DNA from 3 places in the Denitratisoma sp. agr-D3 genome. Region 2 is predicted to be linked to each of the others. Evidence: predicted binding sites of a transcription regulator. Region 2 holds the regulator's gene; each other region holds the start of a gene.

Region 1 (4,277 bases), on a different contig from region 2:
AGTCGATCAGTTCGTCGGCGATGGCTGAACCATCTCGACCGCTACTGCGCAGTTGGTCCCAGGCGACGATCTCGCCCATGGTGGCCATGACATTCTCCAGGCGGCGCAGTCGCTTCTTCCATGCATTCAGGGCGACCCGGTCTTCCGAGGGCAGCAGTCCCCGCAACACGTAGGATTTGCGGGCTAGGGTGACTGGTTGTAGGAAGGCCATGGACACGGCCTGAAAGCGACGCTGGATAGCTGCCACCCGGTGGGCCTCATCCTGCCAAAAAGGCTGTTTGATTTTTAAGTGAGGCGAAAGGGACGAAGGCGAGGCAGCCTTGAGGTCCAGCAGATAGTTCCTGTCGGGAGAGCCCTTGCCTTCCACCAACACAATGTAGCGGTCCACCCCCAAGCTACCGGTGCCGGCAATGCGGCGGGCCACGTCCAGCACTTTGTAGAAGCGAGGATTGTCCTGCGTGGCGGCGAACTCGCTGATCAGGTCCGCTACCTTTTTGCGTTGCTTGTCAGTCACGGCCAGGGCCTTGCGGCCATCGATGCGAATGCGGCGCTTCTTGCCGATTTTCTCAGTGCGACTATCGAGGAAGAGGGGGCGGGGGCGTCGCTGTACGCTGTCGAGTAGTTGCCCGATCATGCCTTCCGCGGTTTCCTTTTCCACCCAACGGGCCTTGCCCAGAGCCAGGGCAGCCGCGTAGTGGTCCACAAACGTGTGGCACAGGGCCAAGGCTTCCGGCGGTGCCACCTTGAGGCTCTTCGCGCCCACCAGGATGCTGCTGAGGAAGCGCACCAGTTCCCACGTCACCGGGGCCAGCGCTGCTTCGTCGAAGTCGTTCACGTCGAAATAGACCAGGCGGTTATCGCCTTTGTAGCTACCGAAATTTTCCAAGTGCAGGTCGCCGCAGACCCAGGCGCTTGGGGCCCGCTCGAACAGACGGCTACTGGGTAGTCGGCCATAGAAGAGATGACAGGTAGCCCGGAGGAAAACGAAGGGGTTGCTACGCATGTTGCGGTATTTCATGGCCAGCCGCTCCGGGTCGCGGCCAGTATTGAATTCCTGGATGTTGCGCACAATGTCCATGCAAAAGTCCCGATTAGTCTGTATCGATGGATAAAGAGTACCCCCTGATAGCTATCGTCAGCCTGTCAAAGAAACGAGGCCGAACGGTGCTCTACCCATAAAAAAGCCCGGCACTGCCGGGCTTTTTTATGGGTAGATGTGCGTCCACCGTATTACCAGAGACTCTCCCGTTCCGGCGTGGCGCTGATCTTGTGGATGCTCAGGTCGGCGCCTTCGTATTCCTCTTCCTGGTCGAGGCGGATGCCGACGGTTTTCTTCAGCAGGCCGTAGACGAGGTAGCCGCCGACGAAGGCGGTGGTGATGCCGAGCAGGGTGCCGACCAGTTGGGCCATGAAGCTGACGCCGCCGAGGCCGCCCAGGGCGTGTTGGCCGAAGAGGCCGGCGGCGATGCCGCCCCAGGCGCCGCAGAGGCCGTGCAGGGGCCAGACGCCGAGCACGTCGTCGATCTTCCAGCGGTTCTGGGTCAGGGTGAACATCCAGACGAAGAGGCCGCCGGCCGCGGCGCCCACCACCAGGGCACCCAGCGGATGCATGATGTCCGAGCCGGCGCAGACGGCCACCAGGCCGGCCAGGGGGCCGTTATGGACGAAGCCGGGGTCGTTCTTGCCGGCGGCCAGGGCCACCAGGGTGCCGCCGACCATGGCCATCAGGGAGTTCATGGCTACCAGGCCGGAAATCTTGTCCAGGGTCTGGGCGCTCATGACGTTGAAGCCGAACCAGCCGACGATGAGTATCCAGGCGCCCAGGGCGAGGAAGGGAATGCTGGAGGGCGGATGGGCGCCGGCGATGCCGCCATCCTTGTGGTAGCGGCCCTGACGGGCGCCCAGGTGCAGCACGGCGGCGAGGCCGATCCAGCCGCCCACGGCATGGACCACCACGGAACCGGCAAAGTCGTGGAAGTTGGCGCCGAAGGTGGCCAGCAGCCAGTCCTGGATGCCGTAGGCGTTGTTCCAGGCAATGCCCTCGAAGAAGGGATAGACGAAGCCCACCAGCAGGAAGGTGGCGGCCATTTGCGGATTGAACTTGGCCCGCTCGGCGATGCCGCCGGAGACGATGGCGGGAATGGCGGCGGCGAAGGTGAGCAGGAAGAAGAACTTGGTCAGCTCAAAGCCGTTGCCCTGGGTGAGGACGTCGGCGCCGACAAAAAAGTGGGTGCCGTAGGCCACGCCGTAGCCGATGAAGAAATAGGCCAGGGTGGACACGGCGAAGTCGCTGAGGATCTTGACCAAGGCGTTCACCTGGTTCTTCTTGCGGACGGTGCCCAGTTCCAGAAAGGCGAACCCGGCATGCATAGCCAGGATCATGATGGCGCCGAGCAGAATGAACAAAACGTCGGATGGGGTCTTTAGATTCTCCAATTTGGGGCTCCGTGCACAAAGAGAGTGCGCATAGGAGCAACAAATGGGCCATTTTTATGTCCTATGTAAATCAATAACTTAGTTAGCCTTGTTGTGGGTGGTTGGCACAAATAAAGTGCGAACATGAAAAATAAAGGCACCTTTAGGGTGCCTTGTCATGTCGATTGTTTATTTTGGTGCGTAGCTCCGGGGCATCAAAATCCACATCTGGCCCCGCTGCCGGGTGCGGCCGGCGTTGTCCCCGGCCTCGTTGCCGCTGCCCCAGTAAAAGTCCGCCCGCACCGGGCCGCGAATGGCGCCGCCGGTATCCATGGCCAGTACCAGCCGGTTCATGGGGGTGTCCGACAGGGGGCGGGTGGTGGCGAGCCAGACCGGGGCGCCCAGGGGCGTGGTCTTGGGGTCCACGGCGATACTGCGTTCGGGAATCATGGGCAGGCCCATGGCACCCGGGGGGCCGCTGCCTTCCACCGGCAGTTCGCGGAAGAAGACCACGCTGGGGTTGGCGTTGAGCAGTTCCTGCATGCGCAGGGGATGGGTCTTCACCCAGTTGCGGATGCCCTGCATCGAGGCCTGCTCGGGCTTGAGTTCGCCCTGGTCGATCAGCCACTTGCCGATGGAACGATAGGGGTGGCCGTTCTGGTCGGCGTAGCCGATGCGGGTGCGGCTGCCGTCGTCCAGTTGCACCTGGCCCGAACCCTGGATTTGCAGGAAGAAGAAGTCGATGGGGTCCTCCACCCAGAGCAGGGCGTCCTTTTCCCGCTTGGCTTCCTGTTGCGCCCATTCGGCACGGGAATAGTAGGGCACCAGCTTGCGCCCCTCGATGCGGCCCCGCAGGCGCATGGACTTGAGTTCGGGATAAAGGCTGGCCAGGTCCACCACGATCAGGTCGGCGGGGGCGCCGAACACCGGCACCTCGGCCACCTTGGTCTTGTGCCGGCTGCCCTTCACCACGGGTTCGTAATAGCCGGTGACCAGGCCCGTACGGCTGCCGTCAGGATTGACCAGTTGCCAGGGCTGGAAGGCGGCTTCGAACCAGGGCTTGAGGCTGCCCCGGTCGGCGACGCGGGCGGCGGCGCAGGCGGCGCGCCAAGTGTCCTGGCGCGCGAGGCTGCCGCAGGCGGAAAGAAAGCCCTCGAACACCGGCAGCAGGTCGTCCTGGCTGGCGTCTTCCCAGCCCGGCAGGTCGCGCCATTGGGCTTCCTGCAAGGGCTTTTCCGCCGCCGGCGGGGCCGCTTCGGTCGGGCTGGGCGCGACCTTGGGCGCCAGGCCGGAACAGGCGGCCAGCAGCAGGGTGGACAACAACACGGGGAGAAGGGCGGAGGAACGGGACATGATCTGCTAGAGTCGTCGGCTGACAAAAAGGAATTATCCCATGTGGGCCATCCTCCTCGAATTGGGCGTGCCTGTCCTGTTGCTGTTCATCCTGTGGCGGGTCTGGCCCAAGGAAGCCGACGCCGACGAAGCGTCCACCCCAACCCCCGACGAAAGCACGCAAGACCATGACCGCCAATCTTGACCACTTCCTTGCCCGGGCCATGCCCCTGCTGGACCGGCTCGAACTGCTGTTGCCCCCCGCCCCCGCCGCCACCGACTGGTCGGCGCCGGCCTATCTGTGGCGCAAGCGCCAGGGCCATGGCTGGCTGGAAGCGGTGCACCGGCCCCACCGCATCCGTCTCGACGACTTGCAGAACGTGGACCTGCAAAAGTCCCGCATCGAACAGAACACCCGCCAGTTCGTCGCCGGCAAGAGCGCCAACAACGTGCTGCTCACCGGCGCCCGGGGCACCGGCAAGTCCTCCCTGGTGAAGGGCGTGCTGCTGGAATTCATGGACCAGGGCCTG
Region 2 (4,277 bases):
GAATTCCTGCATGCAGTCGATGCCGCGCAGCTTGAGGATGGTCGAACGCACGGCGGTTTCCACCAGCACCGCCAGGTTGCGGCCGGCGGCGACGGGGATGGTGACCTTGCGCACCGGCACGCCGAGCACCGTTTCCGTCTGGGCATCCAGCGGCAGCCGCGCCGCCTGGGGCACGCCGGGCTGGGGCTTTTGCAGGTAGCAGATCAGGCGCAGGCGCATCTTGCGCCGGCAGGCGGTTTCGCCGAACACGGTGCGGATGTTGAGCAAACCCAGGCCGCGCACTTCGATGAAGTCCTGCAACAGTTCGGGGCAGCGGCCTTCCAGCACATCGGGAGGGATGCGCGAGACTTCCACCACGTCGTCGGCCACCAGGCCGTGGCCCCGGGTCAGCAGTTCCAGGGCCAGCTCGCTCTTGCCCACGCCGGAGTCGCCGGTGAGCAGAACGCCCAGGCCCAGCACGTCCATGAACACGCCGTGCAGGGCGATGGTTTCGGCGAAGACCCGGGACAGGTGCAGGCGCAGCACGTCGATCACCACGGCGGCGGACTGGGGCGACACCAGCAGCGGAGTGTTGGTGGCTTCACATTCCTGGCGCAGCACGTCGGGCACGCCGCAGTTGTCGGCGACGATGACGGCGGGGCAGGGGGCCTGCATGATTTCGTGGATCTGGTGGCGCAGCTTGTCTTCCGGCTGCTTGGCCGCCCAGACCAGTTCGGGGATGCCGAACACCTGGATGCGCTCCGGGTGGATCAGGTTCAAGTGGCCGACGATGTCCGCCGGGGAAATGTCGTCCCGGGGCGTGGCGATGCTGCGGCCGATGTCGCCGCAGATGTGGCTCAGGGTGAGGAATTCGCCCTGGGCCGCGTAGAGGTCGGCGACCGTCAGCTTGCGTGCCATTGCTGGAACAGGCCGTGCAGGGCCGCGTTGTCGGGGGCGGAGAGCAGGCCTTCGCGGAAGGCCTTGTCGGAAAACATCTGGGCCAGTTCGGACAGCAGTTGCAAATGCTTTTCCGTGGCCGCCTCGGGTACCAGGAGGACGAACATCAGGTTCACCGGCTGGCCGTCGGGAGCCTCGTAGGGTACCGGCGCCGCCAGGCGCAGGAAGGCGCCGCGGGCTTCCTTGAGGCCCTTGATGCGACCGTGGGGAATGGCGATGCCCTGGCCGAGGCCGGTGGAGCCGAGTTTTTCCCGGTCGAACAGGGCGTCGTAAACCGTGGCGCGGGCGATGCCGTGGTTGTTCTCGAACAGCAGGCCGGCCTGTTCGAATGCCCTTTTTTTGCTGCTGGCTTCCAGGTCCGCCACGACATTGTCGAGGGGCAGGATTTTGGCGATCTGATTCATGGGTGGATGGACAACCCCTGAAGAACCCCGCCGTGGCGGGACGGATCGGGAATGCCGGCGATCCGGGGGGACTTCGGCATTCCCGGGCAGGGCCGGCTTATTCGGCGGGATTGGCGGCGCCGGTGGCGCGCTTGTCGTGGTTGTGGTCGGTGACCTTTTCCTTGTGCTTGACCACTTGCCGGTCCAGCTTGTCCACCATCGCGTCGATGGAGGCGTAGAGGTTCTCGCCCACGGCGTCGGCGTGGATGTCCTTGCCCTTCACGTGCAGGGTGATTTCAGCCTTCTGCTTGGTCTTGTCCACGGAGAGAATGACGTGGGTGCTGGTGACGTGGTCGAAGTGGCGGATGACCTTTTCCACTTTGCCGCTAACGTATTCACGGATCGCGGGGGTGACTTCCACATGATGACCGGTGATGTTGAGATTCATGATGCCTCCTTCTCTCTTTAGATAGTCTTTCTGAGGTTGACCGGCGGTATGTTCAAGGACTCGCGGTACTTGGCGACGGTCCGCCGCGCCACCACGATACCCTGTTCACCGAGGATTTCTGCAATTCGCGCATCGGAAAGGGGTTTTTGCCCGTCCTCGGCCCCGACCAGCTGCTTGATCAGGGCGCGGATGGCGGTGCTCGATGCGGCGCCGCCGGTGTCGGTGGACACGTGACTGCCGAAAAAGTATTTGAGTTCGTACACGCCCCGGGGGCTGGCAAGGTACTTTTGCGTGGTGACCCGGGAGATGGTGGACTCGTGCAGGCCCAGGGTGTCGGCGATCTCGCGCAGGGTGAGGGGACGCATCGCCACCTCGCCGTGGTCGAAGAAGGCCCGCTGCCGGTCCACGATGGCCTGGCTGACCCGGAGGATGGTGTCGAAGCGTTGCTGCACGTTCTTGATCAGCCACTTGGCTTCCTGCAACTGGCCGGACAGGCCGGAGGAGGCGCTGCCCCGGTTCTGCCGCAGCAGCTCGGCGTAGAGCCGGTTGATGCGCAGGCGCGGCATGGCGTCGGAGTTCAGGTTGGCGGTCCAGCGTCCCCGGTATTTGCGCACCATCACGTCGGGGGTGACGTAGCGGGTGTCCAGGGCCGCGTACTGGGCGCCGGGACGGGGGTTGAGGCCCTTGATCATGTTCTGGGCGTCGCGCAGGGCGTCGTCGTTGCAACCCAGGGCCTTCTTGATGCGGGCGAAGTCGCGGGCCGCCAGTTGCTCCAGGTGGCCGGCGACGATGGCCGTGGCCAGTTCATGCACCGGCGTCTTGGGCATCACGGCCAATTGCAGCAGCAGGCATTCGCGCGGGCTGCGGGCGCCGACGCCGGTGGGGTCGAAATTCTGCACGTGACGCAGGGCGATCTGGAGTTCCTCCAGCAGCTCCTCCGGGTCATCCCCCAGTTCCTCCGGCAATACGTCCACCAGCTCTTCCAAGGGTTGGGCCAGGTAGCCGTCGTCGTCCAGGGCTTCGATCAGGAAGGCCACCAGGGCGCGGTCCCGGGGCGGCAGTTGGGTCATGGCCAGCTGGGTCAGCAGGTGGTCGCCGAGGCTGGTGGCGGCCGCCTGGATTTCACCGGCATCGGTGTCGTTGTCGTCGTTGGGGTCGCGGTTGCTGTTGCCGCTGCCCGGGGTGCCGAAGTCGTTGCCCCAGCTCAGTTCATCGTTGTTGTCGCTGGCCGGGGTGGTTTCGCTCTCGGCCGGCGTGGTGACGGTTTGCGGGGTTTGCAAGGCGTCGCCACCGGGGGTGTAGCTGCTCATGTCGCTGGCGGGCTCATCCCGTTCCAACAGGGGATTGTCCTGGAGGAACTGCTCGATTTCCTGGTTGAGCTCCAAGGTGGATAGTTGCAGCAGCTTGATGGACTGCTGCAACTGGGGCGTGAGCGCCAGGTGTTGGGAAACTCTGAGCTGAAGCGATTGTTTCATCGTTGTGCTGCCGCCGGGCCCTGGGCCCTACATGCGGAAATTTTCTCCGAGATAGACACGGCGTACGTTTTCATTATGAATGATTTCCTCCGGCGTGCCCGAAGTCAGCACCTCGCCCTCGTTGATGATGGTGGCGCGGTCGCAGATGCCCAGGGTTTCCCGCACGTTGTGGTCGGTGATCAGCACGCCGATGTTGCGCGCCTTGAGGAAGCCGATGATCTTTTGAATATCCAGCACGGCGATGGGGTCAACGCCGGCAAAGGGTTCGTCCAGCAGGATGAAGCGGGGACTGGTGGCCAGGGCCCGGGCGATTTCCACCCGGCGCCGTTCGCCACCGGAAAGGGCGATGGCCGGACTGTCCTTGATGTGGGAGATGTGCAGTTCTTGCAGCAGTTCGTCCAGGTGGCCCTCGATCTGCTGGGGCGTGAGATTTTGCAATTCGAGCACGGCGCGGATGTTCTCGGCCACGGTGAGGCGGCGGAACACCGAGTTCTCCTGGGGCAGGTAGGACAGGCCCAGGTGGGCGCGGCGGTGGATCGGCATGTGGGTCAGCCGGTCGCGGGCGCCCGGGCTTTCCAGGCCAATCTCGCCGCCGTCGGCGGAAACCAGGCCGACGATCATGTAGAAACAGGTGGTCTTGCCGGCGCCGTTGGGGCCCAGCAGGCCCACCACTTCGCCGCTGCCCACGTCGAAGGACACGTCCTTGACCACGGTGCGGGACTTGTATTTCTTGCGCAGGTTGCTGGCGGAAAGCCGGACCGGCGGCAGGGTGGAGGTGTCGCTCAACATGCGTCCAGTTCCTTCAACACGCGGCGGATGACGTCCGTGGCAAAGCCCCGGGACTGGAGGAAGCGGGCTTGGCGGGCCCATTCCTTGGCGTCCGTCGGTGCCGCTGCGAATTTCTTGGCCCACACGGCCCGGGCCCGCTCGCTATCGTCCGCCAGGTCGGCCTTGCCCAGTTCCGCCTCCACCACCTCGGTGGCGATGCCCTTGCCGCGCAGGGTGTGGCGCAGCTTGGCGACGCCGAAGCGCTCG
Region 3 (4,277 bases), on a different contig from region 2:
CAAGGCCATCAGCACAACCACGAGGCTCATGGCTTTATTGAGAATGACGGCTTCCAGCGTGGAGAAACGAAAAATCCCGACCAAGACAGGAAGGCGAAACTCGGCTCCCCCAAGCCCGATCAATCCGCCCAGACTGCCAATCAGCGAGCCAGAAAAAAAACCGGCTGTTAAACGCTTCTTCACCATTCAATCCCAGCAGGTTTCCGAGACTCCTTCGGAGTCCCGGAATTGAATCCACCCAATTACTTGCTCAGTGCGTAACCGTAGCCTTCGATCACCTTGAGGACGAAGGGGCTCTTCAGATACTTGAGCAAAGCGGCGGCGGCGGGCTTGTCCTTACCCTTGTCCAGCAGCACGGCGTCCTGACGGATCTGGGTGTAGTACTTCTCGGGCACCACCCAGACGGAGCCGGACTTGAGCTTGCCGGTTTCATCCACCACCTGGGCCAGGGCCACGAAGCCGATCAACGCGTTGCCGGTAGCGATGAACTGGTAGGCCTGGCCGATGTTCTCAGCCTGGACGATCTTGGGCGCAATCCCATCATAGAGCCCCAGGTTCTTCAGGGTTTCGACGCCAGCAGCGCCATAGGGCGCCAACTTGGGATTGGCGATGGAAAGATGATCGAAGCCACCGCCCTTGAGCACCTCGCCCTTGGCATCCACCACGGCGGGCTTGGCGGACCACAGCACCAGCTTGCCGATGGCGTAGGTGAAGTGGCTGCCCTTCACCGCCAGGCCTTCCTGTTCCATCTTGATGGGGGTTTCATCGTCGGCCGCTACCAAGACCTCAAACGGGGCACCCGCCTTGATCTGGGAATAGAACTTGCCGGTGGAACCGAAGGACAGGGCCACCTTGTGGCCACTGGACTTCTCGAACTCGGCAACGATCTTCTTCATCGGCTCGGTGAAGTTGGCGGCCACGGCCACGGACAATTCGTCGGCATGGACGGAGGCCGCGCCCAAGGCGAACCCCGCCACGAGAAGACGGGACAACAGACGCGAAAGGGAACAGGGAAGCAACTTCATGGGAATCTCCTTTTAAGGACTTGGCGAATAGGTCAATTGAAAACGGCAAGAATCACGTTGGACGCCTTGAACACCGCGCAGGCCGGCTTACCTATCGCCAAGGCCAGGTTGTCCACGCTGTCGTGAGTGACAATGGCCGTGACGTTGCGGCCACCAGGCAGGGCGACGATCACCTCGGAACTCACCGGCCCTTCATGGATGCGGGCGATCTCGCCCCACAAGTGGTTACGCGCCGTGGTGCGGACATTGGGCTCCGTCAGCAAAATGACCGATGAGGCCTTCACGAAGGCATAAACCTCCTGGCCGATGGTTAATTCCAGCGCCTCAGCACTTTCCCGAGTAATGATGGCGACGATTTCGGTAGCCTCATCAAGACGGATGCCCACCTCGAAACTCACCTCGCCTTCCCGCAATGCGGTGACCGTGCCGACAAATTGGTTGCGGGCACTGGTTTTCATGGACATCCGGCGCAACATGGACTGGAACTGGCGCACATCGCCGGCACCGCCTTCCCCCATGCGCTGGGCAAGGCGATCCAGGGCCGCCTGGTATTCCTGCTCCACGGCACGGTACATGGCCACCAAGCGCCTTCCGTAGTCGGTCAGATTGGTGCCCCCGCCATGCTTGCCGCCGACGGAACGTTCCACCAGCGGCTCGTCCGCCAGATTGTTCATGGCATCCACCGCATCCCAAGCTGCCTTGTAGGACAGCGGCACGGCTTTCGCCGCCTGGGAAATGGAACCGTAACGCTCGATGGACTCCAGTAGCTTGATCCGGGTATCGCCAAGAAAGGCACCGAACTCGGTATCCACGGTGAGCTTTCCGACAAGTTTGTGCTGAACAGGACGACGGGCTGCCATAATCAACCTATATAAATTGCTACATAACGAATATTGCCACACTCCCAGCAAAAGACGGGCCACAAAAAAGCAGGCGCTATGGTTGATGCGACACAGAAGAAGCCCGTAAAGTGAGGCCGTCATTCCCACGTTCCACCCACTTATAGGAGTTGCCCTCGATGAAAATCAGCGCCCGCAATGTCTTTAACGGCAAGATCGATGCCGTCAAACCCGGTGCCGTCAATAGTGAAATAGACCTCTCCATCGGCGGCGGCGACAAATTGGTCGCCGTGGTCACCAACGAGAGCGTGAAGACACTGGGCTTGGCGGCCGGTAAGCCCGTCACCGCACTGGTGAAAGCCTCCTCCATCCTGGTCTTGACCGATGGCGCCGGCACCAAGCTTTCCGCCCGTAATTGCCTGCCCGGCACCATCAAGAAGATCACCAACGGCCCCGTCAGTGCCGAGGTGGCCATCGCCCTGAACGGGGGAGCCGTGGTACATGCCACCATCACCCACGATGCCGTCGTGGAGCTAGGCCTCAAGGAAGGGGCTTCCGCCACCGCCGTATTCAAAGCCTCCGCCGTCATCCTTGGCGTTCCCGCCTAACGGCACGAAGTAATAGCGCTTTCAGGAAGGGGGGACCTCCCCCTTTCCCACATCTATAGCCTGAGCAACATAACGACTCAGCCCCATCACCTCCACCGCCTAACCATCCTCAGCAGCCCCTCCTTCGTAGACCAGCAACCGAGAACTTCTCACTTAGCGCTGTATAGTTAACAACATAACTATTGTAGAAAACAAAACAATACGGCACCTGCAAGAACTGACAAAGACAACATTAACACTTAATAAACAGTTGGTTAAAAAGAAATAGCACGGATACCCAACTCCCGTCTCACCTGGCACGCCTATCGCTATATACATTTATATATTTTGATAACTACCCAGGACAATCTCCAGAAAGGAAAGCGCCATGCACCAGAGCAATCACCGCCATTTCCTCAACGTCCAGGGCCTTCCTGAAACCGTCCGACTCAGGGGTGATGGGGCAAAGGGATCCGCCATCATGACCACGCAATCCCCTGGCTCCCTGTGCCACGAGGTGCAAAGAACATCGCCAGGACAGGAGGAGGCATCCACTCCTGAAACGAGGCTACAACCCGATCCCCGGCTTTTCCGCGAAGCAGGCGCCCCACTGTTGCGCCGCCTGGTACGCCGTCATCACGAGCGACTGCGGCTCACCTATCTCGGCCACGCCTTTCCGGACCAGGACAAGGATTTCCAGACCTATGTCGACGCCATCGCCGACAACACCATTGCCGCCTGCGGCGGCCCTGCCCGTGCCCTCCGTAAAGCCACTGCCGACAAAGCGCCGCGTACGGAAGTTCCAATTTGGCTGACGGCCAAAGATCGCGCCATCTGGCTGGCGGAGCTTTGGCAAGCCATGGCCGACGTACGCTTCCCTGCCGACCTGCGCCAGGACTACTGGGACTGGGCCGAAGCTTTTTCCCTCCACATGATCCGACACCCCGACGAACAGGAAACCTGCGCCCGCTATCCCTATGCCGGCGCAGGCATCGCCCTGGCGCGACACATGAGCCCTGTTCCCGCCGTCTTCAAAGCCCTTTGACGAGCCCAACATGAATACGCTGACACCCCATCAACTGGCCGCCCTGGCCCTCGGCCCCAAGAACCATGAGCAATACCCCTGGCAGGAAGGCTTGCCGAAGGAATGGCGCGACATGACCAGTGAGCCGCTCTACTTCCGCCACTACCAGGAATACGAAATCAGCGCGGAACGCAGCGTGGGCTATGACGAAGACGACAGCCCCTGCTTTTGCTCCCATCGTTTCCAACTGAGCGACCTTCGCTCCGAAGACGGCGAGGAACTCTATGAGGAGACCACCTACGCCGAATCCCTCACCGCCTGGCGACTACGGGATAGCCGCTGGCTGATTCACCGCATCGTCCTTTGCCACGAGGACTGCCGCACCGTGCGCGGTTTTTACAGCTTCAGCGAAACCATGCCGCGCTGAACCTCGCCCGGCGGTCGGCACTTGCCGGCGCCGCCAAGACATAACGCCCACGACTCGAGCTTGATTGCTTGCGGTGCCCTCACGCCCGTAGTCCGACGACTTTGACGAACCATCTCTTCTCGCCTTCAACTCTCAAGGAGCCTTGCCATGACCCACCGATTGATCCTGCCAACACTGGGACGACAGCGAATCCTGCCCTGCCTGATCGCCGCATTCTGTACCGCGGCATCTGCCCACGCTGCCGAAGACGTATTCACGCTAGGCACCGTCAATGTCGTCAGCAACGCGATCGACCAAGGCGGTGATGCCAGCATCGACCGGGAACAATTGGAATCCTTCGGCAAGGAAACCGTCAGCACTGCCCTGTCCCTCCTT

Evidence for each region. The regulator sigma-54, encoded in region 2, starts transcription at its own class of promoters, with help from an activator protein. The targets are predictions, from matches to a motif close to TGGCACNNTTCCTGCT.
Region 1: ACYQ2U_RS07175 (ammonium transporter) is a predicted target of sigma-54. The motif match lies at 2,472-2,487, and genes of this name have one in related genera.
Region 3: ACYQ2U_RS12215 (TOBE domain-containing protein) is a predicted target of sigma-54. The motif match lies at 1,932-1,947, and genes of this name have one in related genera.

The regions. Positions count from the first base shown of each region.
Region 1 covers NZ_BAAGIA010000002.1:459,910-464,186, forward strand. The annotation lists gene ACYQ2U_RS07170 (DUF2252 domain-containing protein) at 1-1,078, opposite strand, end outside; gene ACYQ2U_RS07175 (ammonium transporter) at 1,231-2,436, opposite strand; gene mltA (murein transglycosylase A) at 2,605-3,768, opposite strand; gene ACYQ2U_RS07185 (hypothetical protein) at 3,809-3,952, shown strand; gene ACYQ2U_RS07190 (ATP-binding protein) at 3,936-4,277, shown strand, end outside.
Region 2 covers NZ_BAAGIA010000001.1:239,105-243,381, forward strand. The annotation lists gene hprK (HPr(Ser) kinase/phosphatase) at 1-897, opposite strand, end outside; gene ptsN (PTS IIA-like nitrogen regulatory protein PtsN) at 882-1,340, opposite strand; gene hpf (ribosome hibernation-promoting factor, HPF/YfiA family) at 1,438-1,767, opposite strand; gene ACYQ2U_RS01115 (RNA polymerase factor sigma-54) at 1,785-3,242, opposite strand; gene lptB (LPS export ABC transporter ATP-binding protein) at 3,270-4,031, opposite strand; gene recX (recombination regulator RecX) at 4,025-4,277, opposite strand, start outside.
Region 3 covers NZ_BAAGIA010000004.1:81,500-85,776, reverse strand. The annotation lists gene ACYQ2U_RS12225 (sulfite exporter TauE/SafE family protein) at 1-186, opposite strand, end outside; gene modA (molybdate ABC transporter substrate-binding protein) at 243-1,025, opposite strand; gene ACYQ2U_RS12215 (TOBE domain-containing protein) at 1,058-1,837, opposite strand; gene ACYQ2U_RS12210 (TOBE domain-containing protein) at 2,044-2,472, shown strand; gene ACYQ2U_RS12205 (globin family protein) at 2,933-3,496, shown strand; gene ACYQ2U_RS12200 (hypothetical protein) at 3,507-3,902, shown strand; gene ACYQ2U_RS12195 (TonB-dependent receptor plug domain-containing protein) at 4,050-4,277, shown strand, end outside.